Regions from separate parts of the Streptomyces sp. NPDC094448 genome, predicted to be linked through region 3. Evidence: predicted binding sites of a transcription regulator. Region 3 holds the regulator's gene; each other region holds the start of a gene.

Region 1 (6,223 bases), on a different contig from region 3:
AACTGACGGGGCTGGGCAACCACCGCCGTACGGTCGGCATCGTCGGCGCGTCCCGGACGGGCCGGCGGGTGGTCGAGCTGCTGCGGTCCTTCGATCTGGATGTGCTGCTGTACGACCCGTACACACCCGCGCCGCCGGGGGCGATTCCGGTGGGTCTGGACGAGTTGTGCGCCCGGAGCGACACCGTTTCGGTGCATGCGCCGCAGCTGCCGGAGACCCGTCATCTGCTGGATGCCCGCCGGCTGGGGCTGCTGCCGGACGGTGCCACGCTGATCAACACCTCGCGGGGTTCCCTGGTGGACGGGGCCGCGCTGGTGCGGGAGCTGGTGTCGGGGCGGCTGTACGCGGTGCTGGACGTGACCGAGCCCGAGGTACCGCCGCGGGATTCTCCGCTCTACTCGCTGCCGAATGTGCTGCTGACCCCGCATCTGGCGGGTTCGCTGGGCAATGAGTTGCACCGGATGGCGGAGCTGGCGCTGGACGAGCTGGAGCGGTACGCGAACGGGCTGCCGTTCGCGGAGCCGGTGACGAGGGAGTCGCTGGCCCGTTCCGCGTAACTCGGGAACAGGGAAACGGGAACGGGGAAACGGGAACGGGCCCGACCCGGTGATACCGGATCGGGCCCGTTCAAGGACCTGCGGAGCCTTCAAAAAGGTCAGTGCGAGTGACCGTGGCCGTGGCCCGCGTCGGCCGGCTCCTCTTCCTTCTTCTCGACGACCAGGGTTTCGGTCGTGAGGAGCAGGGAGGCGATGGAGGCGGCGTTCTCCAGGGCGGAGCGGGTGACCTTGACCGGGTCGATGACGCCGGCCTTCACCAGGTCGCCGTACTCGCCGGTGGCGGCGTTGAAGCCCTGGCCCTTGTCGAGTTCGGCGACCTTGGAGGTGATGACGTAGCCCTCCAGGCCGGCGTTCTCGGCGATCCAGCGCAGCGGCTCGACGACGGCGCGGCGGACCACGGCGACACCGGTGGCCTCGTCGCCCTGCTTGCCGAGGTTGTCTTCGAGGACCTTGGCGGCGTGGACGAGGGCGGAGCCTCCGCCGGAGACGATGCCTTCCTCGACCGCGGCGCGGGTCGCGGAGATGGCGTCCTCGAGGCGGTGCTTCTTCTCCTTGAGCTCCACCTCGGTGGCGGCGCCGACCCGGATCACGCAGACGCCGCCGGCGAGCTTGGCGAGGCGCTCCTGGAGCTTCTCGCGGTCCCAGTCGGAGTCGGTGGCGTCGATCTCGGCCTTGATCTGGTTGACGCGGCCGGCGACCTCGTCGCTGCTGCCGCCGCCGTCGACGATGGTGGTCTCGTCCTTGGTGACGGTGACGCGGCGGGCGGTGCCGAGGACGTCGAGGCCGACCTGGTCGAGCTTGAGGCCGACCTCTTCGGAGACGACGGTGGCACCGGTGAGGGTGGCCATGTCCTGGAGCATCGCCTTGCGGCGGTCGCCGAAGCCGGGGGCCTTCACGGCGACGGCGTTGAAGGTGCCGCGGATCTTGTTGACGACGAGGGTGGAGAGCGCCTCGCCCTCGACGTCCTCGGCGATGATCAGCAGCGGCTTGGAGCCGCCGGCCTGGATGACCTTCTCCAGGAGCGGCAGCAGGTCCTGGATGGAGCCGATCTTGCCCTGGTTGATCAGGATGTACGGGTCGTCGAGGACGGCCTCCATACGCTCCTGGTCGGAGACCATGTAGGGGGAGAGGTAGCCCTTGTCGAAGGCCATGCCCTCGGTGAAGTCCAGCTCCAGGCCGAAGGTGTTGGACTCCTCGACGGTGATGACACCGTCCTTGCCGACCTTGTCCATCGCCTCACCGATGAGCTCGCCGACCTGCGGGTCCTGGGCGGAGAGCCCGGCGACGGCGGCGATGTCGGCCTTGTCCTCGATGGGACGGGCGGTGGCGAGCAGGTCGTCGGAGACGGCCTTGACCGCGGCGTCGATGCCCTTCTTCAGGGCGGCGGGGGAGGCGCCGGCGGCGACGTTGCGCAGGCCTTCGCGGACGAGGGCCTGGGCCAGCACGGTCGCGGTGGTGGTGCCGTCACCCGCGATGTCGTTGGTCTTGGTCGCCACCTCCTTGACGAGCTGGGCACCGAGGTTCTCGTACGGGTCGTCGAGCTCGACCTCGCGCGCGATGGTGACACCGTCGTTGGTGATGGTGGGGGCGCCGAACTTCTTGTCGATGACGACGTTGCGGCCGCGGGGGCCGATCGTCACCTTGACCGTGTCGGCAAGCTTGTTGACGCCGCGCTCAAGGGCGCGACGGGCGTCCTCGTCGAACTTCAGGATCTTCGCCATGGGAGCGTTTCTGTCCTCTTCTGAGACGTACTGCGAAAAACTGCGCCCCCAGCGCCCGTGCTAGTGAGAGTCAGCGGGTGCCAGGGGCGCAGATCAAGAACAAGCGGAGACTGCTCGGCTTACTTCTCGACGATCGCGAGCACGTCGCGGGCCGAGAGGACGAGGTACTCGTCGCCGTTGTACTTCACCTCGGTGCCGCCGTACTTGCTGTAGAGCACGACGTCGCCGACCTTGACGTCGAGCGGCAGGCGCTCGCCGTTCTCGAAGCGACCCGGGCCGACCGCGAGGACGGCGCCCTCCTGGGGCTTCTCCTTCGCGGTGTCCGGAATGACCAGGCCGGAGGCCGTGGTCTGCTCGGCGTCGAGCGGCTGGACCACAATGCGGTCCTCAAGCGGCTTGATGGCAACCTTGGAGCTGGCGGTCGTCACGATCCGACCTCCCCCTTCGGAGATCTCACGGGGTTAACTGTCTGAGGTGGCGACCAGGTGGATCCGTCGTCGCGGGTGCCGGACCTGCCCGTCGCTGTGTTGGCACTCTCCAGTGGGGAGTGCCAGACCCGAGACTATGACCGCGATTAGCACTCGGTCAAGCGGAGTGCCAATGCGTCCGCCGTCGGCGGAACCGGTCGCGGATCGGCGTGCGGGGGCGAAGGGGCTCCGCGCCCCGCTTTCCCCGCCTTTTCCGGGCGTCCCGGAAAAGGCGGTACGGCCCTCGGGGGCGCTACCGGTCCCGGGGTGCCCGCAGCGCGCCGCCCGGGTGGGGTGCGGGGCGGCGGGTGCCGTGGAGCCGGTCCAGCAGGCGCCCGGCCGGTTCGGCGAGTGCGGGGGCATGGAAGGCGGGGGCGGCCGGGGGCCCGGAGGCGGGGGTACGGAGCGGAGCACGGCTCCGTACCGCCCCGGGCTCCGCCGGTGCGCCCCGGGCACCCGTGCGGCCCCCGGCCGGAACCGCCGGCCCGCCCCGTACTTCCGCGGACCGCGGCCCGGGTCCGGGTCGGCCCGCGGGGTCCGTCGCGGGGGCTCTGCCCCGTGGGTCTCCGGACCGCGGCCCGGGGCCCGGTCGGCCCGCGGGGTCCGTCGCGGGGGCTCTGCCCCGTACCGCCGTGGGCTCCGGTCCGGAACGGGCCCGGCCCGCGGGCGCTTTGGAGGTCCGGGGGGCCAGGGCCGGGGACGCCGCCGGGGCCTCGCCGGAGTGGACCGCCCGCCTCCCCAGCCGTTCGATGGGGTCGACGGCCGGGGAGGCGCAGCCGGAGCAGCCCAGCAGCGCCCCCGCGGCCAGCACGGCCGCGAGCTGTGCGGCCGTGCCCGGTCTCACACGTAGTCCTCTAGGCGGGCGACGGCGTATCCCTTGTCGGTGACCGTCTTCATGACCTGGCGGACCATATCGGGCATGGAGCCCTTCCAGTCCCCGGTGCCGCGGAAGTGGGTGAGGATGATGTCGCCCGGGTGGAGGTCGCGGTCCCATTCCCGCCACTCCATATGGTCGGGGAAGGCTTCGGCGGCCCAGAGCGGTACGGCCTTGACCCCGCACTCCTGGGCGGCGCGCAGGGTGTCGCCGTTGTAGTTGCCGTAGGGCGGCCGGAAGAGCGGCGGGCGTTTCCCGTACAGCCGCCGGAGGTTGTCCTGCTGCCCGCAGATCTCCTTCTTCTGGGCCTCGTAGGAGAGTCCGGGCATATAGCGGTGGTTGAGGGTGTGGTTGTGGAGGGCGACGCCCTCGTCCTGCATACGCCGGAAGTAGCCGTAGTTGTCGTTGATCACGTAGTCGCTGAGGAAGGCGCTGTACGGGATCTTCAGTTCGCTCATCATCCGGATGAAGTCGGGGTCCTTCTCGGCTCCGTCGTCGACCGTCAGGAAGACGACCTTCTCCTTCACCGGGACGGTGGTGAAGACCGGCGGGAGGGCCGCCCCGCCTTCGACCTCGAAGCCCTTGCGGGTGTTGAGGAAGGGTTTGGCGGCGGGCGGCTGGGGGGCGGGCAGGGGGACCTTGTCCAGGCCCCATCTGCCGATCGCGGCCGCCCTGGCCTTCTGCACCTTCTCGACCTGGTCCACATAGGCGGCGCGCGAACCGGCGGGCCCGGACCGGTGGGCGTCCTTCTCGGCCCGTTCGAGCTGGGACGCCTCCGCCTGAGCCCCGGGGTGGGGCTGGGCGCCGCCGTGCTCCCCGGGCCCGGGGACGGTACAGCCGGAGCCGAGTACACCGGCCAGCAGCGCGGCGGCGACCACACGCCCCCGCAGCGCCCCGCGGGCCCTCGGGCGGCGCCCGGCCGCCCCCCACCCATCCGAACCCATTGCACCCATCTTTCCGTTTTGTCGTACTAGCCGCATGGCGCTGAATCCTGACAGCAGACCCCCCGCAGGATCCGTACGACACCGCCGTCACCGCCGGTCCGTGACCCACCTGGCCCAGCCACGGCCCGCACCTGGCCGAGAATGGCCGGGTGAACGACGCCGCCATCCCGCTCCCCGAACCCCTCGCCGGCCTCCTGTCCCCCGAGGGCCGGGCCCTCCTCGACGAACTGCGCGACTACGACCCCGCCCGGGAGCTGGCCCTGGCGACCAGGCTGCGCCGCGACCATCCGGCGGACCGGGTGTCGGCCGCGCTCGGACAGGCCAGGCTCCGGCAGCGGGCGGTGGCCAAATTCGGCGCGGCGGACGCCTACCGCATGTTCTTCACCCCGAACGGTGTCGAGCAGGCCACCCGCGCGCCCGTCGCGGCCCATCGCGCCGCCCGGCTGGCGGCCCTCGGCGTCCGCAGCACCGCGGATCTGTGCAGCGGTATCGGCGGTGACGCGATCGCGCTGGCCCGGGCGGGCATCCGGGTACTGGCCGTCGACCGCGATCCGCTGACGGCCGCCACCGTCCGCGCCAACGCCGACGCCCTCGGCCTCGGCGAACTGGTCGAGGTGCGCTGCGCGGACGTCACGGAGGTCGACGTCTCGGCGTACGACGCGGTGTTCACCGACCCCGCGCGGCGCGGCGGCCGGGGCCGGATCTTCGACCCGGAGGCGTACTCACCACCGCTGTCCTGGGCGATCGAAGCGGCCCGGAGCCGGCCGGTCGCCGCGCTCAAGATCGCGCCGGGGGTTCCGCACGAGCTGATCCCCGGGGACTTCGCGGCGGAGTGGATCTCGTACGAGGGCGAGGTCAAGGAGGCGGTCCTGTGGCGGGGGACCGAGGATCCGGCGCCGGGCCGGGTCGCCGCGACCCTGCTGTCCGGCCCGGGCACGGGCTCCGGGCCGTCGGCCTCGTACACCCTCGTCGGGCGGGGGCTGCCGGATCCGCAGGTCCGTCCCGTCGGCCGCTATCTGTACGAGCCGGACGGGGCGGTCATCCGCGCGCATCTGGTCGCCGAGGTCGCGGCCGGGGTCGCGGGCGGCGGTCTGATCGACGCGACGATCGCCTATGTGACGGCGGACGAACTGCGCCCGCTGCCGTCGGCCACGGCGTACGAGATCACCGATGTGCTCCCGTTCAGCCTGAAGAAGCTGAAGGCGCTGCTGCGGGAGCGCGGGGTGGGGTCGCTGACGGTGAAGAAGCGAGGGTCGGCGGTGGAGCCGGAGGAGGTGCGGCGGAAGGTGAAGCCGCAGGGTCCGAACGCGGCGACGGTCTTTCTGACCAGGGTCGACGGCGCGCCGTCGATGCTGATCGGCCGGCCGGCGGGAGCCGGGTCCGGGCGGTAGCGCCCGTACGCCCGGGGGCGGGACAGCGCCTCGCGGGGCACCTCGTCCCCCGGGAGAGGTAGCGCCGTACGCCCGGGGCGGGGCGGCTCGTGCCCGGCGGCCCGTCGCGGGCCGGGCGTCCCGCTCCCGGGCGGGGCATGCCCCCGAAAGCCGAACGGGGCGGGCCCGTCAGCGGTGGGCGCCACCGGGGCGGCGGGCGGCCGGGACCGGGTTCAGGAGCCCGGCCAGCCAGTGGAGGTGGGCGACCGCGTTCACCAGGCCCGCGAGGC
Region 2 (6,223 bases), on a different contig from region 3:
CGCGCATCGGCGGCCGCTCCTCCGTGTCCACCGCATGGGTCCGCGGTACGAACCCGTCCGCCCCCCGCTCGAACTGCGTCAGCACCGGCCGCACCAACTGACCCCGGGAAAGCCGCAGTTGCGCCGTCCGGTAGATCGCCGCCGCCATCCGGCCCAGCGCCCTGCCGTCCTGGTGCCGGTGCTTGCGGGAACCCACGTCGACCTGGGCCAGCGCGTCCAGGCCCACCGTGTGCAGCGCGTCGACGAGCAGCGCCAGCTCCACTCCGTAACCGACGGGGAAGGGCAGCCGCTCCAGCAGGGAGCGGCGGGCCGCGTACTCGCCGCCGAGCGGCTGGACCACCCCCGCCAGCTGCGGCCAGTGCAGATTGAGCAGCGGACGCGCCACCAGCTCCGTGACCCGACCGCCCTGACCTGCGGCTTCACCGAGCGGCCTGTCATACATCGCCTTGACGAACTGCACCTCGGGGTCGGTCAGCAGCGGGCCGACGATACCGGAGACGAAATCCGCCGAGAAGTCCCGCAGATCGGCGTCGACAAAGCAGACGATGTCACCGCGAGTGACCATCAGGGAGCGCCACAGCACCTCCCCCTTGCCCGGCAGCGCGGGTATCCGCGGCAGGATCGCGTCCCGGTGGACCACCCGCGCCCCGGCCGCCGCCGCGACCTCCGCGGTCCGGTCGGTGGAGCCGGAGTCGATCACCACCAGCTCGTCGACCAGCGGAACCCGCTCCATCAGCTCCCGGCGGATCACGGTGACGATGTCACCGACCGTCGCCTCCTCGTCGAGCGCGGGCAGGACGACACTCACCGTCGGTGAGGGCACGGCCGCCCGTTTGGCCGCGAGCAGCGCCGGAAGCGGGCGGTCCGCCGCCGACCAGGAACGCGTCGCCAGCCAGCGCTCTACCTCTTCGAGCACGTGCTCTACTCCTCAACCGTGGGGATGCCTCCCCTGCCCTGCCGGGAGCGCGGGAAGGGGGGTCCGGATACCTTCCGTGCGCGTCCGGACGCGCCTGTGTGACCCATCTCGCGGTACGGACGACTATCTCAACCGTCCGGACCTTCAGTTACAGTCTTGAACAACGCGGATGACCGTCGCATGTCGGGGTCCGGCGTTCAACTTGCTCAACAATCAAATACCGCTCATCCAGAGGGGCAGAGGGAAACGGCCCGTTGAAGCCCCGGCAACCCTCCAGCCGGTCTCCGTCGTGACAGTGCGATCCGCAGCAGCGGACAGCGCCCGTCCACGCCGCGAGGCTCCCGGCTAGGGAAGGTGCCAAATCCGTCTCATGGCGAGATGCGCCATGAGGAAGATGAGGAGAAAGGGCCTCGCCTCCATGGCTGCGCAGACCGCCGCAAGCACCACCGACACCACCACCGCCCCCGCCGCCCCCTCAGTGGATCTCGGTCCCGCCGTCGCGCTCTCCTGTCGCGAGTGCGGAGAGCGCACCCCGCTCAGCCCGAGCTTCGCCTGTGCCTCCTGTTTCGGTCCCCTGGAAGCCGCCTACGAGCTGCCCACCGGGGACCCGGAGGCGCTGCGCAAGGCCATCGAGGCCGGCCCGGAGAGCATCTGGCGTTACGCGCCCCTGCTGCCCGTCCCCGCCGACGTGGCCGCCAAGCCCAATCTCAACCCCGGTTTCACCCGGCTCGTGAAGGCCGACCGGCTCGCCGCCGAGCTGGGCGTCACCGGTGAGCTGTATGTGAAGGACGATTCCGGCAACCCGACCCACTCCTTCAAGGACCGGGTCGTCGCCATCGCCGTCGAGGCCGCCCGCGCCTTCGGCTTCACCACCCTCTCCTGCTCCTCCACCGGCAACCTCGCGGGCGCCGTCGGTGCCGCCGCCGCCCGCGCCGGGCTGCGGTCCTGTGTCTTCATCCCGCACGACCTGGAGCAGGGCAAGGTCGTCATGGCCGCCGTCTACGGCGGTGACGTCGTGGCCATCGAGGGCACCTATGACGACGTGAACCGTTTCTGCTCCGAGCTGATCGGCGACCCGATCGGCGAGGGCTGGGGCTTCACCAATGTCAATCTCCGGCCGTACTACGCGGAGGGCTCCAAGACCCTGGCGTACGAGATCTGCGAGCAGCTCGGCTGGCGGATCCCGGACCAGATCGTCGTCCCGGTGGCCTCCGGCTCCCAGCTCACCAAGATCGACAAGGGGCTCCAGGAGCTGATCAAGGTCGGTCTGGTCGAGGAGAAGCCGTACCGGATCATCGCCGCGCAGGCCGAAGGCTGCTCCCCCGTCTCCGCCGCCTACAAGGCGGGCCACGACGTGGTCCGCCCGGTGAAGCCGGACACCATCGTCAAGTCGCTCGCCATCGGCAACCCGGCGGACGGGCCCTATGTCCTGGACATCGCCCGGCGCACCGGCGGCGCGGTGGAGGACGTCACGGACGAGCAGGTCGTCGAGGGCATCAAGCTGCTCGCCAGGACCGAGGGGATCTTCGCGGAGACCGCGGGCGGCGTGACGGTCGGAGTGGCGAAGAAGCTGCTGGAGTCGGGGGTGCTGGACCCCGCCGCGACCACCGTCGTCATCAACACGGGCGACGGGCTCAAGACGCTGGACGCGGTCGCCGCGACCAGCGGCCCCACCGCCACCATCCGGCCGAGCCTGGACGCGTTCCGCGCGGCGGGCCTCGCCACCCACTGACCGGCCGCTGTCCCGGCCGCTGCCCCGGCAGCAGTCCCGCCGGGGCCGTCCGGGGCCGTCCGGGACCTCCCGTCACCGCTTCCGACCGCCGAGCCGTCCACCGAGCCCAGGGCCACCGCCCGAGGAAGGCACCACCCATGAGCGTCAACGTCCGCATCCCGACCATCCTGCGCACCTACACCGGCGGACAGGCCGAGGTGGCCGCCGAGGGCGCGACCCTCGCCGAGGTCATCGCCGATCTGGAGAAGAACCACGCGGGGATCTCCGCCCGGGTCCTGGACGACCAGGGCAAGCTGCGCCGCTTCGTCAATGTGTACGTCAACGACGACGACGTCCGGTTCGAGCAGGGGCTGGAGACCGCGACCCCCGACGGCGCCGGAATCTCGATCATCCCGGCGGTCGCCGGCGGCTGACCGTCCGGCCCCGCACACGGGCGTACGCCCCGTCGGCGCGCCCGGGTCCCGCGGTCCGCGGCACTGACCCTCGGTCATCGAAATGGCCCCCTCCGTAAGAGAAACGGAGGGGGCCATTCTGCATGGTTGAACACGCTAGAGTTGGGGAACGCCCGGTGATCACCGGCCAGTGGCCAGGTATGAGAATGCGCCCGGACTCGATAAGAAGCAGCCAATGTGCAGGCACACTCTGCCTCATACATTCCTTTTGTCCGGTCGGACTTGCCCCGGAATTTCCTGAATTCAGGACAATTACCCGATAGTAGCCTTCCGGATTTCCCGCCCGATTGCCCTGTTGCAGAGGGCAGTTGTGCAGATACATTCAGCCGCGGTCGACGCGTTCCGGCGCACACCTGTGAGGTCGGGTGAGCTCAGACCCGGGTCCGCGAGGTGCGGTCCTGTGCAAGGGCCAGTAATAGGGGAGTTAGGCATGGCTCAGGGCACCGTCAAGTGGTTCAACGCGGAGAAGGGGTACGGCTTCATCGCGGTCGACGGTGGTGCGGATGTTTTCGTCCACTACAGCGCGATTCAGATGGACGGCTACCGCACCCTCGAAGAGGGGCAGCGGGTCGAGTTCGAGATCTCACAGGGCCAGAAGGGCCCGCAGGCCGACATGGTCAAGCTCTCGGCCTGACCGACTCTTCCTTCCGCGCGCTTGCGCGTCGACGCACACCAACGCTCGCACGCAGACGCATTCACCAGGGTCCGCACCCCGCTCACCGGGGCGCGGACCCTGCGCGTTTCCCGCCGCCGGAGCCCCGTGCCGCCCGCCGCCGGAGCCGGCCCCCGCCCGAGCGGCCTTGCACTCTCGGGTGCCGAGTGCTAATCATTGGCGTTAGCACTCTCCCAGTGAGAGTGATAACGAAGGGCCGAGTCGGTGAGGCTCGCCGGGTGCGCGGCGCATGGAGCTGCGTGGTCCGGCAGGCCGTCCGTCGCGGGCGCAGGCGCGGTCCGAAGAGCTTCCTACTCCAGTCCGTGGAGGACCCTTCACATGGCAAAGATCATCGCGTTCGACGAGGAGGCACGGCGCGGTCTCGAGCGCGGGATGAACCAGCTCGCCGACGCCGTCAAGGTCACCCTTGGCCCCAAGGGCCGCAACGTCGTCCTCGAGAAGAAGTGGGGCGCCCCCACGATCACCAACGATGGTGTGTCCATCGCCAAGGAGATCGAGCTGGAGGACCCGTACGAGAAGATCGGCGCCGAGCTGGTCAAGGAAGTCGCCAAGAAGACGGACGACGTCGCCGGTGACGGTACGACCACGGCGACCGTGCTGGCCCAGGCGCTGGTCCGCGAGGGCCTGCGCAACGTGGCCGCCGGTGCCAACCCGATGAGCCTGAAGCGCGGTATCGAGAAGGCCGTCGAGGCCGTCTCCGGTGCCCTCCTCGAGCAGGCGAAGGACGTGGAGACCAAGGAGCAGATCGCCTCCACCGCCTCCATCTCCGCCGGCGACACCCAGATCGGCGAGCTGATCGCCGAGGCCATGGACAAGGTCGGCAAGGAAGGCGTCATCACCGTCGAGGAGTCCCAGACCTTCGGTCTGGAGCTGGAGCTCACCGAGGGTATGCGCTTCGACAAGGGCTACATCTCGGCGTACTTCGCCACCGACATGGAGCGTATGGAGGCCGTCCTCGACGACCCGTACATCCTCGTCGTCAACTCCAAGATCTCCTCGGTCAAGGACCTCCTGCCGCTGCTGGAGAAGGTCATGCAGTCCGGCAAGGCGCTGCTGATCATCGCCGAAGACGTCGAGGCCGAGGCCCTGTCGACGCTGATCGTCAACAAGATCCGCGGCACCTTCAAGTCCGTCGCCGTCAAGGCCCCGGGCTTCGGCGACCGCCGCAAGGCGATGCTGAACGACATCGCCATCCTCACCGGCGGCACGGTCATCTCCGAGGAGGTCGGCCTCAAGCTGGAGAACGCGGGCCTCGACCTGCTGGGCCGCGCCCGCAAGGTGGTCATCACCAAGGACGAGACGACCATCGTCGACGGTGCCGGTGACAGCGACCAGGTCGCCGGGCGGGTCAACCAGATCCGCGCCGAGATCGAGAACTCCGACTCGGACTACGACCGCGAGAAGCTCCAGGAGCGCCTGGCGAAGCTGGCCGGCGGCGTGGCCGTCATCAAGGCCGGTGCCGCGACCGAGGTCGAGCTGAAGGAGCGCAAGCACCGCATCGAGGACGCCGTTCGCAACGCGAAGGCGGCCGTCGAGGAGGGCATCGTCGCCGGTGGTGGCGTGGCCCTGCTCCAGGCCTCCTCGGTCTTCGACAAGCTGGAGCTGGACGGCGACGAGGCGACCGGTGCCAACGCCGTGAAGCTCGCGCTGGAGGCCCCGCTGAAGCAGATCGCCGTCAACGCCGGCCTGGAGGGCGGTGTCGTCGTGGAGAAGGTGCGCAACCTGACCCCCGGCCACGGTCTGAACGCCGCGTCCGGCGAGTACGTCGACATGATCGCCGAGGGCATTCTCGACCCGGCGAAGGTCACGCGCTCCGCGCTCCAGAACGCCGCGTCGATCGCCGCGCTGTTCCTGACCACCGAGGCCGTCATCGCCGACAAGCCGGAGAAGGCCGCCGCGGCCGCTCCGGGCGGCATGCCGGGCGGTGACATGGACTTCTGATCCCGGGATCTCCCAGGATCGGCAAGCCCAGCCGTACCTACCGAAGGGCGGTACCCCCACTCCCAGTGGGGGTACCGCCCTTCGGCGTCGGCCCATGACCCGCAGGCCGGTCCGGGCGGTTGCCCGGACCGGCCTGCGGGTTCAGCGGACGTCGACGTAGTCCGAGGCGCCCGCGGCGTCGTAGTGCCGGGAGCTGCCGGTGTAGGTGAAGCGCCAGTAGCCGTCGGCACCTGCGCGGACCTTCATCACGGCCTTGCCCTTGGCGTCCGCCCGGACGTGCCCGGCGATGGACCACCTGGTGCTGCCCTTCGGGAGGAAGGACAGCGTCGCCCAGTGCTGGGCCAGGGGCCGCCAGGTGCTGCCGCTGCGCTCGGTGAGCGTGGCGGCGACGGTGAGGGTCGCGCCCTTCTTCACCGGCTCGGGGGTGGCGTTGGCGGTGGTCAGCCGGGTCGAGATCCGGGACAGCGGCGCCGGGGACGTCGATGTGCCGAGGAACTTCTGGGTGGTCG
Region 3 (6,223 bases):
TCTACGCCAAGCTCCGCGAGGCCTTCGGCGGTCGGCTCAGGGTCGCCGTCTCCGGCTCGGCCGCGCTCTCCCCGGAGATCGGCTACTTCTTCGCCGGTGCGGGCATCCACATCCTGGAGGGGTACGGCCTCACCGAGTCCAGCGCCGTGAACTTCGTCAACCGCCACGGCTCCTACCGCACCGGCACCGTCGGCAAGCCGCTGCCCGGTCTGGAGGTGCGGATCGCGGACGACGGCGAGATCCTGCTCCGCGGCCCCGCGATCATGGAGGGCTACCACCGGCAGCCCGGACAGACCGCCGAGGTACTGGAGGAGGACGGCTGGCTCCGCACCGGAGACCTGGGCGAACTCTCCGCGGACGGCTACCTCACCATCACGGACCGCAAGAAGGACCTGATCAAAACGTCGGGCGGAAAGTACATCGCCCCGACCGAGGTCGAGATCCAGCTCAAGGCGATCTGCCCGTTCGTCTCCAACGTCGTCGTCATCGGAGCGGACCGCAACTACTGCACCGCGCTGATCGCCCTCGACGAGCCCGCCGTCCTCGGCTGGGCCGCCGAGCACGGACTGGAGGGCAGCACCTATGCCGAGGTGCTGGCCGCCCCCGCCACCCGGGAGATGATCTCCGGCTATGTGGACCGGCTCAACCAGGGGCTCCAGCGCTGGCAGACGGTGAAGAAGTTCCGGCTGCTGCCGCGCGACCTCGATGTCGAGCACGGCGATCTCACTCCGAGCATGAAGCTGAAGCGCCCGGCGGTCGAGCGCGAGTTCCAGCACCTCGTCGAGGAGATGTACGAGGGCCAGCGCGAGGCATGACGGTACGGGTCCGGGCGGCCCGGTGCCGCCCGGACCGCGTGCGGCACCGGGCCGCCGAAGGCCCCCGGGCCCGCACCACCGGGCGGACCCCCGGTGTCCCCCCGGCCCGCACTGCCACCCTCCAACCCCTCCGACCTGGCCTTCCGTACCGGCGGGCCAGGTTATCCACAGGGCGGCACGGGATGTCCCGGAGTGCCGGAGAATGGGCGTATGCCTTCCGTACTGCCCGACGGCGTGCCCGTGCCCGACGACGGGTCGCTCCCCGCCTCCGCCCTCGATGGTGCCGCCGAGCGGCCCCTCGCCTTCTATCTCCATGTGCCGTACTGCGCCACCCGCTGCGGCTACTGCGATTTCAACACCTACACGGCGACCGAGCTGCGCGGCTCCGGCGGAGTCCTGGCCTCCCGCGATCACTACGCGGCGACCGTCGCCGAGGAGATACGGCTGGCCCGCAAGGTCCTCGGCGACGACCCCCGGCCCGTGCGGACCGTCTTCGTCGGCGGCGGGACGCCCACCCTGCTCGCCGCCGCCGATCTGGTGGCGATGCTGGACACCGTGCGCACCGAGTTCGGGCTGGCGGACGGCGCGGAGATCACCACCGAGGCGAATCCCGAATCGGTCGGCCCGCAGTATCTGGCGGAGCTGCGGGAAGGCGGCTTCAACCGGATCTCCTTCGGTATGCAGAGCGCCCGGCAGCACGTCCTCAAGGTCCTCGACCGCAGCCACACCCCCGGCCGCCCCGAGGCCTGTGTCGCCGAGGCGCGGGCCGCCGGCTTCGACCATGTGAACCTGGACCTCATCTACGGCACTCCCGGCGAGTCCGACGACGACTGGCGGGCCTCCCTGGAGGCGGCCGTCGGCGCCGGGCCGGACCATGTGTCGGCCTATGCGCTCATCGTCGAGGAAGGTACGCAGCTGGCCCGCCGCATCCGGCGCGGCGAGGTGCCGATGACCGACGACGACGTCCACGCCGACCGCTATCTGATCGCCGACGAGCTTCTGGCCGCCGCGGGCTTCAGCTGGTACGAGGTGTCGAACTGGGCCACCACCGACGCCGCCCGCTGCCACCACAACGAGCTGTACTGGCGTGGCGCGGACTGGTGGGGCGCGGGCCCCGGAGCACACAGCCACATCGGCGGAGTCCGCTGGTGGAACGTGAAACACCCCGCGGCCTACGCCTCGGCCCTCGCGGCGGGCCGCTCACCCGGCGCCGGACGGGAACTCCTCACCCCCGACGACCGCCGGATCGAACGCATCCTGCTGGAACTCCGCCTCCGCGACGGCGCCCCGCTGTCGCTGCTGCGCCCGGCGGGCCTGCGGGCCGCGGAACGCTCCCTCCGGGACGGGCTGCTGGAGCCCGGCGCCTACGAGCAGGGGCTGGCGGTGCTGACGCTCCGCGGCAGACTGCTGGCGGACGGGGTGGTGCGGGACCTGGTCGACTGAACCGCCACCCCGCGGAGGGCAGGGGAGCGGGGACCCGGACCGATAAGCGAGGGACAGACGATCGGGCCGCCCGACCCCGGAGACGGACCCGGAGCACCGGGCCGCCCGACCCCGGAATCGCACCCGGAGGACCGGGACGCCTCGAACCGCGGGCGGGCCCGGGACGGTCCGGCCGCTCATTCGGATCCTGCCGGGCTTGCCTGCCTTCCCCGGCTACCGCCCGGGGCCCCGGGCACCGCTGCCTCCCTCTGTGCCCTCCGGGCACGGGTGGGGGGGGGTACCACCGGGCAGCGGCCGGGAGAGGGGAGTGCCCTCCGGCGGGAGAGGGGAGTGGCCTCCGCTCACTGATCCGGCCCGGTCCGGGAGACAAGGCCCTACCCCGGGGCCGCCGGGGCCGTCACGAAGTCGATCAGCTCCTCCACCCGGCCCAGCAGCTCCGGCTCCAGATCCTTGTAGGAGCCGACGCGGGACAGGATGTGCTGCCAGGCCGCGCCCGTGTTGGCGGGCCAGCCCAGGGCCCGGCAGACGCCCGTCTTCCAGTCCTCGCCGCGGGGCACCCGCGGCCATCCGGCGATGCCCAGCGACGACGGTTTCACCGCACCCCATACGTCGATATAGGGATGCCCCACCACCAGCACCTGCGGATCGGTCACCGACGCCGCGATCCGGGATTCCTTGGAACCCGGCACCAGATGGTCCACCAGGACCCCCAGCCGGGCGTCCGGACCGGGGGCGAACTCCTCGACGATCGCGGGCAGATCGTCGATGCCCGCCAGATACTCCACCACCACGCCCTCGATGCGGAGATCGTCGCCCCATACCTTCTCCACCAGCTCGGCGTCGTGGCGGCCCTCCACATAGATCCGGCCCGCCCGCGCCACCCGCGCCCGCGCCCCCGGCACCGCGAGGGAACCGGACGCCGTCCGCGCCGGGCGGGCCGGAGCCCCGGCCCCCGGGCGTACCAGCGTCACGACCTGCCCGTCCAGCAGAAAGCCCCGCGGCGCCAGCGGGAACACCCGGTGCTTGCCGAAGCGGTCCTCCAGCGTCACCGTCCCCGCCTCGCACCCCACCACTGCCCCGCAGAATCCCGTGGTGACCTCCTCCACCACCAGATCGGGGTCCGAGGGGTCCGCGGGCACCTCCGGCACCGGCGCCCGCTTCTTCCACGGCGGGGTCAGATCAGGGCTGTAGCTGCGCATTTGCCCGACGCTACGACACCGCGAAGCGCTCCGCCAGCGCAGTGCGCTGCGCCCGGACGAACGCCGCGCCGACCACGGCCCCGTGCCCCGGGACATAGGCGGCGTCCTCCCCGCCCAGCGCCAGCAGCCGGTCCAGGGCGGCCGGCCAGCGGGCCCCGACCGCGTCCGGACCCGCCTGCGGTTCACCCGACTCCTCCACCAGATCCCCGCAGAACACCACCTCGGGCTCGCCGGGCACCAGGACCGCCAGATCGTGCCCGGTGTGCCCGGGACCGACGTTCGCCAGCAGCACCCGGCGCCCGCCCAGGTCCAGCATCCGCTCCCCGGTGACCGTGTGCCCCGGCGCCACCAGCGACTCCGCCGACCGCGCCGCCTCCTCCTCCGGCACCCCGAACCGCACCGCGTCCGCCCGCAGTTCCTCCCGGTCCCGCCGCAGCAGCGTGTCCATGCCGACCGCCCCGAACACCTCGGCACCGGGAAACGCCGCCGTACCCATCACATGGTCGAAGTGCGGATGGCTGAGCGCGATATGCGTCACCCGGCGGCCGCCCAGCAGCGCCTCGGCCCCGGCCCGCAGCGCGGCACCCTCCGCGAGCGTCGAGCCCGTGTCGTACAGCAGCGCGCCGTCCCGGCCGGCGATCAGCCCGCAGGTCGCGTCCCACCCGGGCAGCCTGCACCGGCCCACCCCCTCGGCCAGCCGCTCCCAGCCGTGGTCTTCCCAAGCGATGTCCATACCGGGACGCTATCGCCACGGCCCCCGCACCCGTGGACGGCCGGCGGGACCACCCGCGGACCGCGGCGAAGCGGACCGGCGGGTACGGACGAGGCGCATAAGACGGACAAGGCGCATACGACGGACAAGGTGCATGACATGAGACGGACAAGGCGCATGACATGAGACAGGCAGGGCGCATGGGACGGACGAGGCGGACGGAAAGGACCGGAGGCGGGCGGGGGAGCGCCCGGCCGGGGCGCACGGTAGCGTGACCGGTCGTCTTGCTCCGCCCGCACCGGGCGGCCGTACACTGGCACGGGGAAGATTTGGCACTCGCGCATGTGGAGTGCCAGATGGGTCACCGGGGAACGATCCCGAGAACCGTCCGTCCGCCCCGGGATCCGAGGGCGGACAGAGCGGTCGGACGAAACAGTTGGAGGTGCGCGGGATGCTCAGCGAACGCAGACTCGAGGTGCTGCGCGCCATCGTCCAGGACTATGTGGGCACCGAGGAGCCCGTCGGCTCCAAGGCGCTCACCGAACGCCATCAGCTCGGCGTCTCCCCGGCCACTGTCCGCAACGATATGGCCGTGCTGGAGGAGGAGGGCTTCATCGCCCAGCCCCACACCAGCGCCGGGCGCATCCCCACCGACAAGGGCTACCGCCTCTTCGTCGACCGGCTCGCCGGGGTCAAGCCGCTCTCCGCGGCCGAGCGGCGCGCCATCCAGAGCTTCCTCGACGGCGCGGTCGATCTCGACGACGTCGTCGGCCGTACGGTACGGCTGCTGGCGCAGCTGACCCGCCAGGTCGCGATCGTGCAGTACCCCTCGCTGACCCGGTCCACGGTCCGCCATGTCGAACTGCTCTCGCTGGCGCCCGCCCGGCTGATGCTGGTCCTGATCACCGACACCGGCCGGGTCGAGCAGCGGATGATCGACTGCCCCGCCCCCTTCGGCGAGGCCTCCCTCGCCGATCTGCGGGCCCGGCTCAACAGCAGGGTCGTCGGCCGCCGGTTCACCGATGTGCCGCCGCTGGTGCAGGACCTGCCCGACTCCTTCGACGAGCCGGACGACCGCGGCACGGTCACCACCGTGCTCTCCACCCTCCTCGAAACCCTCGTCGAGGAGACCGAGGAGCGGCTGATGATCGGCGGTACCGCCAATCTCACCCGCTTCGGACACGACTTCCCCCTGATGATCCGGCCGGTGCTGGAGGCGCTGGAGGAGCATGTGGTGCTCCTCAAGCTGCTCGGCGAGGCCAAGGAGTCCGGCGGAGGCATGGGCGTGACCGTGCGCATCGGTCATGAGAACGCCCACGAGGGGCTCAACGCAACGTCCGTCGTGACCGTGGGCTACGGTTCGGGCGACGAGGCAGTTGCCAAACTCGGCGTGGTCGGACCGACCCGCATGGACTACCCCGGAACGATGGGAGCGGTACGCGCAGTGGCACGTTACGTCGGACAGATCCTGGCGGAGTCGTAAGTGGCCACGGACTACTACGCCGTACTCGGCGTGCGCCGCGACGCCTCCCAGGACGAGATCAAGAAGGCGTTCCGCAGACTTGCCCGGGAACTCCACCCGGACGTGAACCCGGACCCGAAGACCCAGGAGCGGTTCAAGGAGATCAACGCCGCTTACGAGGTGCTGTCGGACCCGCAGAAGAAGCAGGTCTACGACCTCGGAGGCGATCCGCTGTCCCAGTCGGGCGGCGGCGGGGCCGGCGGCTTCGGCGCGGGCGGCTTCGGGAACTTCTCGGACATCATGGACGCCTTCTTCGGTACGGCGTCCCAGCGCGGCCCCCGTTCGCGCACCCGGCGCGGCCAGGACGCGATGATCCGGCTGGAGATCGAACTCAACGAGGCGGCCTTCGGCACCACCAAGGACATCCAGGTCGACACGGCCGTCGTCTGCACCACCTGCTCCGGCGAGGGCGCCGCGCCCGGTACCTCGGCGCAGACCTGCGACATGTGCCGCGGCCGCGGTGAGGTCTCCCAGGTCACGCGGTCCTTCCTGGGCCAGGTCATGACCTCCCGGCCGTGCCCGCAGTGCCAGG

The links. The regulator HrcA, encoded in region 3, represses chaperone genes, less so after heat shock. The targets are predictions, from matches to a motif close to TTNGCACTCNGNNNNNCNGAGTGCNAA.
Region 1: a site for HrcA is predicted at 2,853-2,879, ahead of groES (co-chaperone GroES). Genes of this name have one in related genera too.
Region 2: a site for HrcA is predicted at 3,936-3,962, ahead of groL (chaperonin GroEL). Genes of this name have one in related genera too.

The regions. Positions count from the first base shown of each region.
Region 1 is NZ_JBIWGU010000008.1:155,805-162,027, forward strand. It holds gene ACIQ9E_RS17175 (hydroxyacid dehydrogenase) at 1-557, shown strand, start outside; gene groL (chaperonin GroEL) at 656-2,278, opposite strand; gene groES (co-chaperone GroES) at 2,398-2,706, opposite strand; gene ACIQ9E_RS17190 (polysaccharide deacetylase family protein) at 3,586-4,599, opposite strand; gene ACIQ9E_RS17195 (SAM-dependent methyltransferase) at 4,695-5,954, shown strand; gene ACIQ9E_RS17200 (hypothetical protein) at 6,123-6,223, opposite strand, start outside.
Region 2 is NZ_JBIWGU010000005.1:177,748-183,970, reverse strand. It holds gene ACIQ9E_RS11775 (glucosyl-3-phosphoglycerate synthase) at 1-916, opposite strand, end outside; SAM riboswitch class I at 1,138-1,317, shown strand; gene thrC (threonine synthase) at 1,335-2,648, shown strand; gene ACIQ9E_RS11765 (MoaD/ThiS family protein) at 2,786-3,061, shown strand; gene ACIQ9E_RS11760 (cold-shock protein) at 3,531-3,734, shown strand; gene groL (chaperonin GroEL) at 4,092-5,714, shown strand; gene ACIQ9E_RS11750 (hypothetical protein) at 5,856-6,223, opposite strand, start outside.
Region 3 is NZ_JBIWGU010000010.1:90,934-97,156, forward strand. It holds gene ACIQ9E_RS20495 (AMP-dependent synthetase/ligase) at 1-815, shown strand, start outside; gene hemW (radical SAM family heme chaperone HemW) at 1,026-2,258, shown strand; gene ACIQ9E_RS20505 (DUF3097 domain-containing protein) at 2,633-3,457, opposite strand; gene ACIQ9E_RS20510 (MBL fold metallo-hydrolase) at 3,468-4,190, opposite strand; gene hrcA (heat-inducible transcriptional repressor HrcA) at 4,621-5,652, shown strand; gene dnaJ (molecular chaperone DnaJ) at 5,653-6,223, shown strand, end outside.